Regions from separate parts of the Streptomyces prunicolor genome, predicted to be linked through region 2. Evidence: predicted binding sites of a transcription regulator. Region 2 holds the regulator's gene; each other region holds the start of a gene.
What was found. Region 2 encodes HrcA, which represses chaperone genes, less so after heat shock. Its sites were predicted from a motif close to TTNGCACTCNGNNNNNCNGAGTGCNAA; they were not measured.
Positions count from the first base shown of each region.

Region 1 (4,927 bases), 1.2 Mb from region 2:
GACGTGGCCGACAAGCCGAACATCAACCCCGGCTGGACCAAGCTCGTCCAGGCCGACAACCTCGCCCGCGAACTGGGCGTCGACGCGGGCAAGTTGTTCGTCAAGGACGACTCCGGCAACCCGACGCACTCCTTCAAGGACCGCGTCGTGGCCCAGGCCATCGAAGCGGCCCGCGCCTTCAACTTCACCACCCTCTCCTGCTCCTCCACCGGCAACCTCGCCGGCGCCGTCGGTGCCGCCGCGGCCCGCGCCGGCTTCCGCTCCTGCGTGTTCATCCCGCACGACCTGGAGCAGGGCAAGGTCGTCATGGCCGCGATCTACGGCGGCGAGCTCGTCGGCATCGAGGGCAACTACGACGACGTGAACCGCTTCTGCTCCGAGCTGATCGGCGACCCGGCGGGCGAGGGCTGGGGCTTCGTCAACGTCAACCTCCGGCCGTACTACGCGGAGGGCTCCAAGACCCTGGCGTACGAGATCTGCGAGCAGCTGGGGTGGCGGCTGCCGGACCAGCTGGTCGTGCCGATCGCCTCCGGGTCGCAGCTCACGAAGATCGACAAGGGCCTGCAGGAGCTGATCAAGCTCGGGCTCGTCGAGGACAAGCCGTACAAGATCTTCGGGGCGCAGGCGGAGGGGTGTTCGCCGGTTTCCGTCGCCTACAAGGCGGGGCATGACGTCGTACGGCCGCAGAAGCCGAACACGATCGCCAAGTCGCTCGCCATCGGGAACCCCGCGGATGGTCCTTACGTGCTGGACATTGCTCGGCGGACCGGTGGGGCGGTGGAGGACGTCAATGACGAGCAGGTTGTCGACGCGATCAAGTTGCTTGCGCGGACCGAGGGGATCTTTGCGGAGACCGCGGGTGGGGTGACCGTTGGTGTGGCGAAGAAGCTGATCGAGAACGGGTTGTTGGATCCGACCCTCACGACGGTGGTCCTCAACACGGGCGACGGGCTCAAGACGTTGGACGCGGTTGCCGGTACCGGGCTCACCGCGACGATCCGGCCGAGTCTTGAGTCGTTCAGGGAAGCTGGGCTTGCGTCCTAAGCGTCGTTCTCTGACTGCGGGCCGGTGGGGGCTGGTCGCGCAGTTCCCCGCGCCCCTAGGGCAATCATCTGACCGGAGGTTTCATCGTGAGCGTTAGTGTCCGCATCCCTACCATTCTTCGCACCTACACCGGTGGTCAGGCCGAGGTCTCCGCCGAAGGTGGCACCCTCGCCGAGGTCATCTCGGACCTTGAGAAGAACCACGCCGGGATCTCTGCCCGCGTGCTCGACGATCAGGGCAAGTTGCGGCGGTTCGTCAACGTGTACGTGAATGATGACGATGTGCGGTTCGAGCAGGGGCTGGAGACGGTCACGCCGGACGGGGCCGGCGTCTCGATCATTCCGGCCGTTGCCGGTGGCTGATAATTACCCTCGGTAACGCCGATTACCGAGAGTTCATCGAATTGCCCCCTCCGTGAGAGAAACGGAGGGGGCAATTCTGTATGGTTGAGCGGGGTACAGTTGGGGAACGCGCTCCACTCCGCATGCCGGACGCATATGAGTACCGGCTCCGCGTGCGATGAGAAGTAGCCAAAGTGTGTAGGCATTTTGCGCGTTATGTTCTCTTTATCGGGCCCGACTTGCCCTGAAGTCGGACGAATTCTCCGTATATTCCCGACCGGTCCTGCCCGGAATTCTCGTCGGATTGACCTGTTGCAGACGGCAGTTGGGCGGATACATTCGGCCGCGGTCGACGCGTTCCGGCGCACGCCCCCAAACCTGTGGGGGGTGAGGTCTGACCCGGATCCGCGAAGTGCGGGTCCGTGCAAGGGCCAGTAATAGGGGAGTTAGGCATGGCTCAGGGCACCGTCAAATGGTTCAACGCGGAGAAGGGGTACGGCTTCATCGCGGTCGACGGTGGTGCGGATGTTTTCGTCCACTACAGCGCGATTCAAATGGACGGCTACCGCACCCTGGAAGAGGGTCAGCGGGTCGATTTCGAGATCTCGCAGGGTCAGAAGGGGCCGCAGGCGGACATGGTCCGGCTCGCGACCAGCTGAAGCACGCGCCGACGAACAGCAGCGACGTTCTTCGTTCCTCACCGAAGGGCTCGTACTCCTGGGGGGTCACCTCCTGGGGTACGAGCCCTTCGGCATGCCCGGAGCCATGCCCGGAGCCATGCCCGGAGCCATCGGCGTGCGCGGCGTTCTCCCTCGCGCTCCCTCGCGCGCGCCCGCGAAGAGCAAAGGCCCAGAACCCGGGAGCCGCTTGCACTCGACCATGCCGAGTGCTAATCATTGGCGTTAGCACTCTGAAGGTGAGAGTGATAACGAAGGACCGGGTGGGTGAGGCCCGCAGGCCAGGTGGTGCAAGGAATCACAGGGCAGGCAGGCCGTCCGTCGCGGGCGCCAGCGCGGTCCGGAGCAATCCACCCCAGTCCGGGAGGACCACTTCACATGGCCAAGATCATCGCGTTCGACGAGGAGGCACGGCGCGGTCTCGAGCGCGGGATGAACCAGCTCGCCGACGCCGTCAAGGTCACCCTTGGCCCCAAGGGCCGCAACGTCGTCCTCGAGAAGAAGTGGGGCGCCCCCACGATCACCAACGATGGTGTTTCCATCGCCAAGGAGATCGAGCTCGAGGACCCGTACGAGAAGATCGGCGCCGAGCTGGTCAAGGAAGTCGCCAAGAAGACGGACGACGTCGCCGGCGACGGTACGACCACGGCGACCGTGCTCGCCCAGGCCCTCGTCAAGGAGGGTCTGCGCAACGTAGCCGCCGGCGCCAACCCGATGGCCCTCAAGCGCGGTATCGAGAAGGCCGTCGAGGCCGTCTCCGGTGCCCTGCTGGAGCAGGCCAAGGACGTGGAGACCAAGGAGCAGATCGCTTCGACGGCCTCCATCTCCGCCGCCGACACCCAGATCGGCGAGCTCATCGCCGAGGCGATGGACAAGGTCGGCAAGGAAGGCGTCATCACCGTCGAGGAGTCCCAGACCTTCGGGCTGGAGCTTGAGCTCACCGAAGGTATGCGCTTCGACAAGGGCTACATCTCGGCGTACTTCGCCACCGACATGGAGCGTATGGAGGCCGTCCTCGACGACCCGTACATCCTGATCGCCAACTCGAAGATCGCCAACGTCAAGGACCTGCTCCCGCTCCTGGAGAAGGTCATGCAGTCGGGCAAGCCGCTGCTGATCATCGCCGAGGACGTCGAGGGCGAGGCCCTGTCCACGCTGGTCGTCAACAAGATCCGCGGCACCTTCAAGTCCGTCGCCGTCAAGGCTCCGGGCTTCGGTGACCGTCGCAAGGCCATGCTCGGCGACATCGCCATCCTCACGGGCGGCGAGGTCATCTCCGAGGAGGTCGGCCTCAAGCTGGAGAACGCGACCGTGGATCTCCTCGGCCGCGCCCGCAAGGTCGTCATCACCAAGGACGAGACGACGATCGTCGACGGCTCGGGCTCGGCGGACCAGGTTGCCGGTCGCGTCAACCAGATCCGCGCCGAGATCGAGAACAGCGACTCGGACTACGACCGCGAGAAGCTCCAGGAGCGCCTCGCCAAGCTCGCGGGTGGCGTCGCCGTCATCAAGGCGGGCGCGGCCACCGAGGTCGAGCTCAAGGAGCGCAAGCACCGCATCGAGGACGCCGTTCGCAACGCGAAGGCGGCCGTCGAGGAGGGCATCGTCGCCGGTGGCGGCGTCGCGCTCATCCAGGCGGGCCACGTCTTCGAGAAGCTTGAGCTCGAAGGTGACGAGGCCACCGGTGCCGCGATCGTGAAGCTGGCCCTTGAGGCCCCGCTGAAGCAGATCGCCGTCAACGGTGGTCTCGAAGGCGGAGTCGTCGTCGAGAAGGTCCGCAACCTGCCCATCGGTCACGGCCTCAACGCCGCCACCGGTGAGTACGTGGACATGATCGCCGAGGGCATCATCGACCCGGCGAAGGTCACGCGCTCTGCCCTGCAGAACGCCGCGTCCATCGCCGCGCTCTTCCTCACCACCGAGGCCGTCATCGCCGACAAGCCCGAGAAGGCCGGTGCCGGCGCGGGCGCCGGTGGCGGCATGCCGGGCGGTGACATGGACTTCTGATCGACCTCTGGTTGATCAACGGTCTTACCGAGGGCGGTACTTCCTGCTTCTGGCAGGGGGTACCGCCCTCGGGCGTGTCCGGTATCACAGGGCGCGGCGCCGACCGGTCGGAATGAAGGTCTTGGCCGGAAGGTTGTCGTTGACGCATGATCGATGCATACGCACATACCGTCCGGTACCTGATGTCTGACGTCTGGCGTTTGATGTCTGGTACCTGATGCCCGATACCCGGTAGTCCCGAGGAGCCCCCACACGTGTCTACGACCGCCCCCGCCTCCCGAGCGGCCGAAATCCTCGGCCGTCCGATCACCCTCAACGGCCTGACCGTCCCGAACCGGATCGTGATGGCGCCGATGACCCGGCAGTTCTCGCCGGGCGGCATCCCCGGTGAGGATGTGGTCGGGTACTACTCCCGCCGTGCCGCCGCGGGTGTGGGCCTCATCGTCACCGAGGGGACCTACGTCGGCCACGAGTCCGCCGGGCAGAGCGACGACATCCCGCGCTTCCACGGCGAGGAGCAGCTCGCCGGCTGGGCGAAGGTGGCCGAGGGCGTGCACGCGGCGGGCGGCACGATCGTGCCGCAGCTGTGGCACATCGGCATGGTCCGCGAGCAGGGCCAGCCGCCGTACGCGGACGCGCCCGCCGTCGGCCCGTCCGGGCTGCGGATCGGCAGCGACGAGGTCACCGGTACGGCGATGACGCAGCGGGACCTGGACGACGTCATCGGAGCGTTCGCCGAGGCGGCTGCGGCGGCGGAGCGGATCGGTTTCGACGGGGTCGAACTGCACGGGGCCCACGGCTATCTCCTCGACCAGTTCCTGTACGCGGGCACCAACCGCCGTACGGACGCCTACGGCG
Region 1 is NZ_CP108676.1:4,816,884-4,821,810, reverse strand. It holds gene thrC (threonine synthase) at 1-1,044, shown strand, start outside; gene OG588_RS21775 (MoaD/ThiS family protein) at 1,131-1,406, shown strand; gene OG588_RS21770 (cold-shock protein) at 1,838-2,044, shown strand; gene groL (chaperonin GroEL) at 2,441-4,069, shown strand; gene OG588_RS21760 (NADH:flavin oxidoreductase) at 4,324-4,927, shown strand, end outside.
Region 1: a site for HrcA is predicted at 2,252-2,278, ahead of groL (chaperonin GroEL). Genes of this name have one in related genera too.

Region 2 (4,927 bases):
GAGGCGACCTTCACCGGGTTGTCGAGCAGGACGGACAGCTTGGCGTCGTAGCCGTCCTCGCGGCCGCTGTCCGGGTCGCCGAGTTCCGTCTCGTACCACGTGGCCTCGCCGGCCAGCTGGTGGGCGTAGACGTCGACGGCGGCCCGATAAGGCGGCGCGGCGACAGCCGCTCCAGTGGAGCCGGTGCTTGCACCGGGGTACTCCGGCTGCGGCATGAACAGGTTCACGCCGAAGGGGCGGGTCGTCAGACTCCGCAGCTGCTTGATCTCCTGGTACATGCCGTCGGCCGTTTTGTACCCGGCGGCGAGGAATCCCAGCCCGCCGGCCTCGGACACGGCGGCCGCGAGACGCGGGACGGAGACACCGCCCGCCATCGGGGCCTGCACGATCGGATGAGGGAAGAGATCGGTCAGTGCGGAGGACATGACGGCATGTTGTCACGTCCTCCGAACAAGTCCGAATCCGGCCTTGGCACTGGCACATGCCATTGGTTTCAGCCGGTTCGGCCGTGGAGGACGAGGCCGTTCGGACCGGAGCCGGATCAAAGAGAGGGCCCGGGGGCGGCTGCCCCCGGACCCTCTCAGCGACCGTTGAAAGCGTCCTTGAGGCGTGAGAACAGCCCCTGCTGACCCGGCTGGAACGTCCCCATGGGCCGCTCCTCGCCGCGCAGCTTCGCCAGTTCGCGCAGCAGACGTTCCTGCTCGACGTCCAGCTTGGTCGGGGTGGTGACCTCGACGTGCACGATGAGGTCGCCCCGGCCGCCGCCGCGCAGATGCGTGATGCCTCTGGTGTGCAGCGGGATCGACTGGCCGGACTGGGTGCCCGGGCGGATGTCGACCTCCTCCATGCCGTCGAGCGTCTCCAACGGCACCTTCGTGCCGAGGGCCGCCGCCGTCATCGGGAGGGTGACCGTGCAGTGCAGGTCGTCACCACGCCGCTGGAACATCGCGTGCGGCAGCTCGTGGATCTCGACGTACAGGTCACCGGCGGGGCCGCCGCCGGGGCCGACCTCGCCCTCGCCCGCGAGCTGGATCCGCGTGCCGTTGTCCACACCCGCCGGGATCTTGACCGTGAGGGTGCGCCGCGAGCGGACGCGGCCGTCACCGGCGCACTCCGGGCACGGCGTCGGCACGACCGTGCCGAAGCCCTGGCACTGGGGGCAGGGGCGGGAGGTCATGACCTGGCCCAGGAAGGACCGGGTCACCTGCGAGACCTCACCGCGACCGCGACACATGTCACAGGTCTGCGCGGAGGTGCCGGGGGCCGCGCCCTCGCCGTTGCAGGTGTTGCAGACGACGGCCGTGTCGACCTGGATGTCCTTCGTGGTGCCGAAGGCCGCCTCGTCGAGCTCGATCTCCAGCCGGATCATGGCGTCCTGGCCGCGGCGGGTGCGCGAGCGCGGTCCGCGCTGCGACGCCGTACCGAAGAACGCGTCCATGATGTCCGAGAAGTTCCCGAAGCCACCGGCTCCGAAGCCCGCGCCCGCGCCGCCCGCCTGCGAGAGGGGGTCGCCGCCGAGGTCGTAGACCTGCTTCTTCTGCGGGTCCGAGAGCACCTCGTAAGCGGCGTTGATCTCCTTGAACCGCTCCTGGGTCTTCGGATCCGGATTCACGTCCGGGTGCAGCTCGCGCGCGAGCCTACGGAAGGCCTTCTTGATCTCATCCTGCGACGCGTCGCGACGCACGCCGAGAACGGCGTAGTAGTCCGTGGCCACTTAGGACTCCGCCAGGATCTGTCCGACGTACCGTGCCACTGCGCGTACCGCTCCCATCGTTCCCGGGTAATCCATGCGGGTCGGTCCGACCACGCCGAGCTTGGCGACTGCCTCGCCGCCCGAACCGTAGCCGACCGACACCACGGAAGTGGAGTTGAGTCCCTCATAGGCGTTCTCGTGACCGATCCGTACGGTCATGCCCGAATCCCCCGCCTCACCAAGCAACTTGAGGAGGACGACCTGCTCCTCCAGTGCTTCCAGGATGGGGCGGATGGTGAGGGGAAAGTCATGTCCGAAGCGGGTGAGATTGGCGGTGCCGCCGATCATCAACCGCTCCTCGGTCTCCTCGACGAGGGTCTCCAGGAGGGTGGAGAGCACCGTCGCGACCGTGCCGCGGTCCTCGGCCTCGAAGGCCTCCGGCAGGTCCTGCACGAGCAGCGGTACGTCCGCGAAGCGGCGGGCCGCGATCCGGCTGTTGAGCCGCGCGCGTAGATCCGCGAGCGAGCTCTCCCCGAAGGGCGCCGGGCAGTCGACCATGCGCTGCTCGACCCGCCCGGTGTCGGTGATCAGCACGAGCATCACGCGCGCGGGGGCCAGCGACAGCAGCTCCACGTGGCGGACGGTCGAGCGGGTCAGGGACGGGTACTGCACGACGGCGACCTGCCGGGTGAGCTGCGCGAGCAGCCGCACCGTACGGCCCACGACGTCGTCGAGGTCCACAGCACCGTCGAGGAAGTTCTGGATCGCCTTGCGCTCCGGGCCGGTCATCGGCTTGACGCCGGCGAGCTTGTCGACGAACAGCCGATAGCCCTTGTCCGTCGGAATGCGCCCGGCGCTGGTGTGCGGCTGGGCGATGTACCCCTCGTCCTCCAGGGCCGCCATGTCGTTGCGCACCGTCGCCGGGGAGACGCCGAGGCTGTGCCGCTCGGTGAGCGCCTTGGACCCGACCGGCTCCTCGGTGCCGACGTAATCCTGGACGATGGCGCGCAGCACCTGAAGCCTGCGTTCGCTGAGCATCGCGCACACCTCCAGTTCTGGTCGCCGTTTTGATACCGGGCTGCCCTTTCCTGGCACTCTGTGCGCGTGAGTGCCAGCGTTCCCCGGCCCAGTGTACGGCCGTGAGGTACACCCCGGGCAAGGCCGGTCCTGCGATGTCACGCCCTGAGTGCCGTCACCGCTAGCGTCGCTGCATGACGGTGACTTGGGAAGAGGCGGGGTGGGAGCGGCTGGCGGCCGGGGTGGGCCGGTGCCGGCTGCCTGGCTGGGACTGCACGGTCGGGCTGGTCGTGGGGGCGGGCTCGGCGCTGATGATCGACGCGGGGTCGAGCCTGGCGGAGGGCGCACGGTTGCGCACGGAGGCGCGGGCGCTCGCCGGGCACGCTGTGACTCATCTCGCGCTCACCCACGCCCATTTCGACCACGTCTTCGGGGCGGCGGAGTTCGCGGACGCGGAGGTGTACGGCGCGACGGGCATGGAGCGGGTACTGACGGACGAGCGGGAGGAACTACGCACGGATGCGATCCGGAACGGCCTCCACGCGCGCGTGGCCGACGAGGCCGTAGCCGCCCTGACGTACCCGCGTCACCTGGTGTCGGACGAGTGGACGCTCCCCCTGGGCGACGACCGACAGGTCCTGCTCGCGAACGTCGGCCCCGGACACACGGCCCACGACCTCGCGGTCCTCGTCCCCGGCTCCCCGCCGGTCGTGTTCTGCGGCGACCTGGTCGAGGAGTCCGGCGAACCGCAGGCGGGCCCGGACGCCGTACCGTCCCACTGGCCCGCCGCCCTCGACCGTCTCCTCTCCCTGGGCGGCGAGGACGCGCTGTACGTCCCCGGTCACGGAGCGGTGGTGGACGCGGCCTTCGTGCGGGCCCAACGGGACGCGTTGGCAACGCGTTTCGGCGTGTCGTGACGACGGTCGCCCCGGTTCTCCTATCGTCATCCGAATGCGCCAGTACTCCGCCGATCTGACCCCGCCGTGGAAGAAGCCCAAGCCGGCCCCCGAGGTCCCCGCGGAGCCGGGCCTGGTGGTCGAGGAGCCGGGCACCGGTTTCTGCGGCGCGGTGATCCGCTGCGAGGCCGGCACGGTCACCCTGGAGGACCGCTTCGGCAAGCACCGGGTGTTCCCGATGGAGCCGCGCGGCTTCCTCCTGGAGGGCCGCGTGGTGACCCTGGTCAGGCCGGCGTCGCCGAGTGCGCTACGGCCCACTCGTACGGCGTCCGGTTCAGTCGCCGTCCCCGGTGCACGCGCGCGTGTGGCTCGCGCCGGGCGGATCTACGTGGAGGGCCGGCACGACGCCGAACTCGTCGAGCGGGTGTGGGGCGACGACCTGCGTATCGAGGGCGTGGTGGTCGAGTACCTGGAGGGCGTCGACGATCTGCCCGCCATTGTCGAGGAGTTCGCCCCGGGCCCGGACGCCCGCCTCGGCATCCTGGTCGACCACCTGCTCCCCGGCACCAAGGAGTGGCGCATCGCCCAGTCGGTCACGAGTGAGCACGCGCTGGTCGTCGGCCACCCGTACATCGACATCTGGGAGGCCGTGAAACCGTCCTCCGTGGGCATCGCCGCGTGGCCCCGCGTCCCGCACGGTCAGGACTGGAAGACGGGCGTGTGCCGGGCGCTGGGTTGGCCGGAAAACACCGGTGCGGTGTGGCAGGCGATTCTGGCCAGGGTGGGGTCTTACAAGGATCTGGAGCCGGAACTGCTGGGGCGGGTGGAGGAGTTGATCGACTTCGTCACGGCACCCGAGGGCGGCTGACGGGGGCGATCCGATCAGTCCACCAGATCCCGCACCACCGCGTCCGCCAGCAACCGCCCCCGCAACGTGAGCACCGCACTCCCCGCCTCGTACGGCCCCGCCTCCAGCAGCCCGTCCCCCAGCGCCCGGCGCGAAGCCGCGAGCCCCTCCGGTCGGAGCAGGTCCAGCGGTGCGCCCTCCCGGAGTCGTAGTTCCAGCAGGATGCGTTCCACCCGGCGGTCCTCCGCCGAGAGGATCTCCCGGCCCGCACCCGGTGAGCGGCCGGCCGCCAGCGCCCCCGCGTACGCGCCCGGGTGCTTCACGTTCCACCATCGGACCCCGCCGACGTGCGAGTGCGCTCCGGGGCCCGCGCCCCACCAGTCGGCGCCGCGCCAGTAGAGCTCGTTGTGGAGACAACGGCCGGAATTCGACGTTGCCCAGTTGGACACCTCGTACCAGTCGAAGCCCGCCGCC
Region 2 is NZ_CP108676.1:3,647,048-3,651,974, forward strand. It holds gene OG588_RS16345 (nitronate monooxygenase) at 1-425, opposite strand, end outside; gene dnaJ (molecular chaperone DnaJ) at 581-1,714, opposite strand; gene hrcA (heat-inducible transcriptional repressor HrcA) at 1,715-2,731, opposite strand; gene OG588_RS16360 (MBL fold metallo-hydrolase) at 2,905-3,627, shown strand; gene OG588_RS16365 (DUF3097 domain-containing protein) at 3,662-4,474, shown strand; gene hemW (radical SAM family heme chaperone HemW) at 4,489-4,927, opposite strand, start outside.

Region 3 (4,927 bases), 2.9 Mb from region 2:
GCGCGGGCGCGGCGGGGTCGTCAACGTGGCGTCGGTCGCCGCCTTCGTACCACGCGGAACGTACGGCGCCTCGAAGGCGTGGGTCGTGCAGTTCACGCAGGGCGCGGCCAAGGACCTGGCCGGCAGTGGCGTACGGCTGATGGCGCTGGCGCCGGGTTTTGTGCGGACCGAGTTCCACGAGCGGGCCGGGATGGGTACGGACAACATCCCGAACTGGATGTGGCTGGACGCGGACAAGCTGGTCGCGGCGGCGCTCGCGGATCTGGCGCGCGGCAAGTCGCTGTCGATCCCGGACCCGCGCTACAAGGCGCTGATGGGGCTAGTGAAGATCACTCCGCAGGCGGTGCTGGGCGGGATCACGTCGAAGACCGGGCGGAAGTACGGGCCGCAGTGACGGCAGCCGCCTCGATGGGGGGCGGGCTCGGTGATGGCAGTCGGCTCGACCACGGCGGGCTCGGTGACGAAGGTTTCGGTGGAACGCGAAGGCCCGGCACCCCCTGAGGGGCGCCGGGCCTTCGACGTACACGTACTACGGGTTCACCGACTCGCGTCAGTGGGAGTGGCCGTGGCTGTGACCACCGGCGGCCGGCTCCTCCTCTTCCTTCTTCTCGACGACCAGGGTCTCGGTCGTGAGGAGCAGGGAGGCGATGGAGGCGGCGTTCTCCAGGGCGGAGCGGGTGACCTTGACCGGGTCGATGACGCCGGCCTTGACCAGGTCGCCGTACTCGCCGGTCGCGGCGTTGAAGCCCTGGCCGGGCTCCAGGTCGGCGACCTTGGCGGTGATGACGTAGCCCTCGAGGCCCGCGTTCTCGGCGATCCAGCGCAGCGGCTCGACGACCGCGCGGCGCACGACGGCGACACCGGTGGCCTCGTCGCCGGTCTTGTCGAGGTTGCCCTCGAGGACCTTGGCGGCGTGCACCAGAGCGGAGCCACCACCGGAGACGATGCCCTCCTCGACCGCGGCGCGGGTCGCGGAGATGGCGTCCTCCAGACGGTGCTTCTTCTCCTTCAGCTCCACCTCGGTGGCGGCGCCGACCTTGATCACGCACACGCCGCCGGCCAGCTTCGCGAGGCGCTCCTGGAGCTTCTCGCGGTCCCAGTCGGAGTCCGTGTTCTCGATCTCGGCCTTGATCTGGTTGACGCGGCCCGCGACCTCGGAGGAGTCGCCGGCACCGTCGACGACGGTCGTGTCGTCCTTGGTGACCGTCACGCGGCGGGCGGAGCCCAGCACGTCCAGGCCGACCTGGTCGAGCTTGAGGCCGACCTCCTCGGCGATGACCTGACCGCCGGTGAGGGTGGCGAGGTCGCCGAGCATCGCCTTGCGGCGGTCGCCGAAGCCGGGGGCCTTGACCGCGACCGCGTTGAACGTGCCGCGGATCTTGTTCACGACCAGGGTCGACAGGGCCTCGCCCTCGACGTCCTCGGCGATGATCAGCAGCGGCTTGGAGGCGTTGGCCTGGATGACCTTCTCCAGCAGCGGCAGCAGGTCCTGGATGGAGCTGATCTTGCCCTGGTGGATCAGGATGTACGGGTCCTCGAGGACCGCTTCCATGCGCTCCTGGTCCGTCACGAAGTACGGCGACAGGTAGCCCTTGTCGAAGGCCATGCCCTCGGTGAAGTCCAGCTCCAGACCGAAGGTGTTGGACTCCTCGACGGTGATGACACCGTCCTTGCCGACCTTGTCCATCGCCTCGGCGATGAGCTCGCCGACCTGGCTGTCCTGGGCGGACAGACCGGCCACGGCGGCGATGTCGGCCTTGTCGTCGATGGGCCGCGCGGTGGCGAGCAGCTCGTCGGAGATGGCCTTGACGGCGGCGTCGATGCCCTTCTTCAGGGCGGCCGGGGAGGCACCCGCGGCGACGTTGCGCAGGCCCTCGCGGACGAGCGCCTGGGCGAGCACGGTGGCGGTGGTGGTGCCGTCACCCGCGATGTCGTTGGTCTTGGTCGCCACCTCCTTCACCAGCTGGGCACCGAGGTTCTCGTACGGGTCGTCGAGCTCGACCTCGCGGGCGATGGTGACGCCGTCGTTGGTGATGGTGGGGGCGCCGAACTTCTTGTCGATGACGACGTTGCGGCCCTTGGGGCCGATCGTCACCTTGACCGTGTCGGCAAGCTTGTTGACGCCGCGCTCGAGGGCGCGACGGGCGTCCTCGTCGAACTTCAGGATCTTCGCCATGGGAGCGGTTCAGCCCTCTCGGAAAACGTGGGTGAAACGAACCACGCCCCCGACGCCCGGCTTCATAAGGTCGCGGGGGCCAGGGGCGCAGCTCACTGCAAAACTGGGTGTAGCTCGGTATATCCAGGTGGTACCGGTGGTACCGGGTGAGCTACTTCTCGATGACCGCGAGCACGTCGCGGGCCGAGAGGACGAGGTACTCCTCGCCCTGGTACTTCACTTCGGTGCCGCCGTACTTGCTGTACAGCACGATGTCACCGGTCTGGACGTCGAGCGGCAGGCGCTCGCCGTTCTCGAAGCGACCCGGGCCCACGGCGAGGACGACGCCCTCCTGGGGCTTCTCCTTCGCGGTGTCCGGAATGACCAGGCCAGAGGCCGTGGTCTGCTCGGCTTCGAGTGCCTGGACCACAATGCGGTCCTCGAGCGGCTTGATGGCAACCTTGGAGCTGGCGGTCGTCACGATCCGACCTCCCCCTTCGGAGATCTCACGGGGTTAACTGTCTGAGGTGGCGACCAGGTGGATCCGTCGTCGCGGGTGCCGGACCTGCCCGTCGCTATTGGCACTCTCCAGGGGGGAGTGCCAGGTCTGAGACTATGACTGCGATTAGCACTCGGTCAAGCGGAGTGCCAATGCCCGCGGCGCTTGAGCGGAATTTTTCAGTGCCCTGGGCTGTGTGGCGGGGGTGTTGGTGTTGCCGTCTCCGGGGGCTGCGCCCCCAGACCCCCGCTGTCGGCCTGCGGCCTCGTCCTCAAACGCCGGACAGGCTGATGGTGTCCGCCTGCGCTGGAAAGGTGCCGCCCCGTAGCGTCTCCCCATGCCTCCCCGGTCCCCCGCGCTTCCCAGTCCGCCTTCCCTCGGTGCCGACTGCTGCGCGGTGGCCGTCCTGATACCGGCTGAAGTCGCCCTCGTCTTCATATCGGCCCTGACGGTGGCGCTGATCGGGTCCCTCTGGGCGGCGGTGGCGTGGCTGGGTGTGCTGGTGGTCGCGGCTCTCGCCGCGGCCGTCGTCCTCTTCCGGCGCGGGTATCAGATCAGCGCCGCGGCACAGGTGCTGGCCGTCGCGGTACTCCTGGGTACGACGGCAGAGACGTGGCCCCACGGGTAGGCCCCCTGTCTCAAGCAGCCCTGTCTCAAGCAGACCCGTCCCAAGTGGCACTCAGAGGTAGTCCTCCAGGCGCCCCACCGTCAGCCCCCGCTCCTGGATGCCACGCAGCAGTCTGGCCGTGCTGTCGGCCGGGCCCACCTGGACGATGTCGCCGGGGGTGAGGTGGTGGTCGCCTCGGGCGTAGGTCAGGGTTCCGGTCGTCGTGGAGGCCCGCCAGAGGACCAGGGCGGAGACTCCGCAGTCGGCCGCGGCACGGCGGGTCGTCGTGTCGTACGTGCCGTAAGGGGGCCGGAGCAGCCGGGAGTCGGGCCGGGGCCGGTGGCCGCAGATCTCGCTGCGCTGGGTGGCGTAGGGCAGGCCGGCGAAGTGGCCGTGTCGCGGTGCGGTGGGGAACACCGTGACCGGGAGCCGTAGTTCGCGGACCAGGTCGGCGAACCTCGGGTCCCGTCGCGTGTCCGCGCCCGCGCCCTGGGCGTCGTAGGTCAGGAAGACGACCTTGTCGTGGGTGCGGACGTGGTCCACGACGGGTGGGAGGCCCGGGCCCGCCGAGCGGGGGGCGGGCCAGGGGGAGGGTTTCGGAGCGGGGGCCAGCGGGGCCGTCAAACCCCAGTGGCGGTACGGCTGTTCGCGGGTCGGGCCGTGCGGGTGGACGCGCTGGGCGGCCTTCTTGCCGAGCCGTTCGATCGGGTCGACGGACTGGGCGCAGCCGGTGAGGAGGGTGGCCGCCAGAGCGACGGCCACCGGTACCCGGACCCTCACAGGTAGTCCTCCAGGCGAGCCACCGCGTACCCCTCCGCCGTGACCTTGCCCAGGAAGCGGCGCATGTCGTCGACCATCGTGCCCTTCCAGTCCGCACGGCCCCGGAAGTGCGTCAGGACGATGTCACCGGGGTGCAGCGACCGGTCGTCCTCGCGGTACTCCCAGTGGTCGACGAACACCTCCTCGTCCCAGATCGGGGCGTACTTGATGCCGCAGGACTTCGCGGCTACGAGGGTGTCGTGGTTGTAGTTCCCGTACGGCGGCCGGAAGACCGTCGGGGCCTTGCCGAACTGCTTCTTCATGATGTCCTGCATGCCGCAGATCTCACGCTTCTGCTCGGCGTACGACAGGCCCGGCAGATACGGGTGCGTGAGGGTGTGGTTGTTGATCGTGTGGCCCTGGGCCTGCATCTTCCGGAAGTAGCCGTAGTCGTCCTTCACCAGGTAGTTGCTGAGGAAGGCCGTGTACGGGATCTTCAGGTCGCTCATCATCCGCAGGAACGCGGGGTCCTTCTCCTCACCGTCGTCGATGGTGAGGAAGACGATCTTCTGCTTCGTGGGGATCGTGGTGAAGACCGGCGGGAGGTTCAGCTCCTCCTGGTCGTCCACCTCGAAGCCCTTGCGCGCGGTGATCTCCGGCTTGTGGGCGGGCGCCGGCAGGGCCTGGAGGGGCACCTTCGCCAGCCCCCAGCGCTTGGCCGCCGCAACCCGCGCGGCGTACGCGGCGCGCAACTTGGTCGCGTAGGAGTCCAGCGCGCGGGCCGGGGGGGCGTGCAGGGGCTGCGCGCCGGGTGCCGGGTGGGCCGGGTGCGCGGTCGTGCCGGAGCCCGGCTGGCCGCAGCCGGAGGCGAGGGCGGCGAGTGCGAGGGCGGCCAGCGCGCCACGAA
Region 3 is NZ_CP108676.1:6,576,424-6,581,350, reverse strand. It holds gene OG588_RS30370 (SDR family NAD(P)-dependent oxidoreductase) at 1-394, shown strand, start outside; gene groL (chaperonin GroEL) at 551-2,176, opposite strand; gene groES (co-chaperone GroES) at 2,328-2,636, opposite strand; gene OG588_RS30355 (hypothetical protein) at 2,992-3,282, shown strand; gene OG588_RS30350 (hypothetical protein) at 3,334-4,041, opposite strand; gene OG588_RS30345 (polysaccharide deacetylase family protein) at 4,038-4,927, opposite strand, start outside.
Region 3: a site for HrcA is predicted at 2,781-2,807, ahead of groES (co-chaperone GroES). Genes of this name have one in related genera too.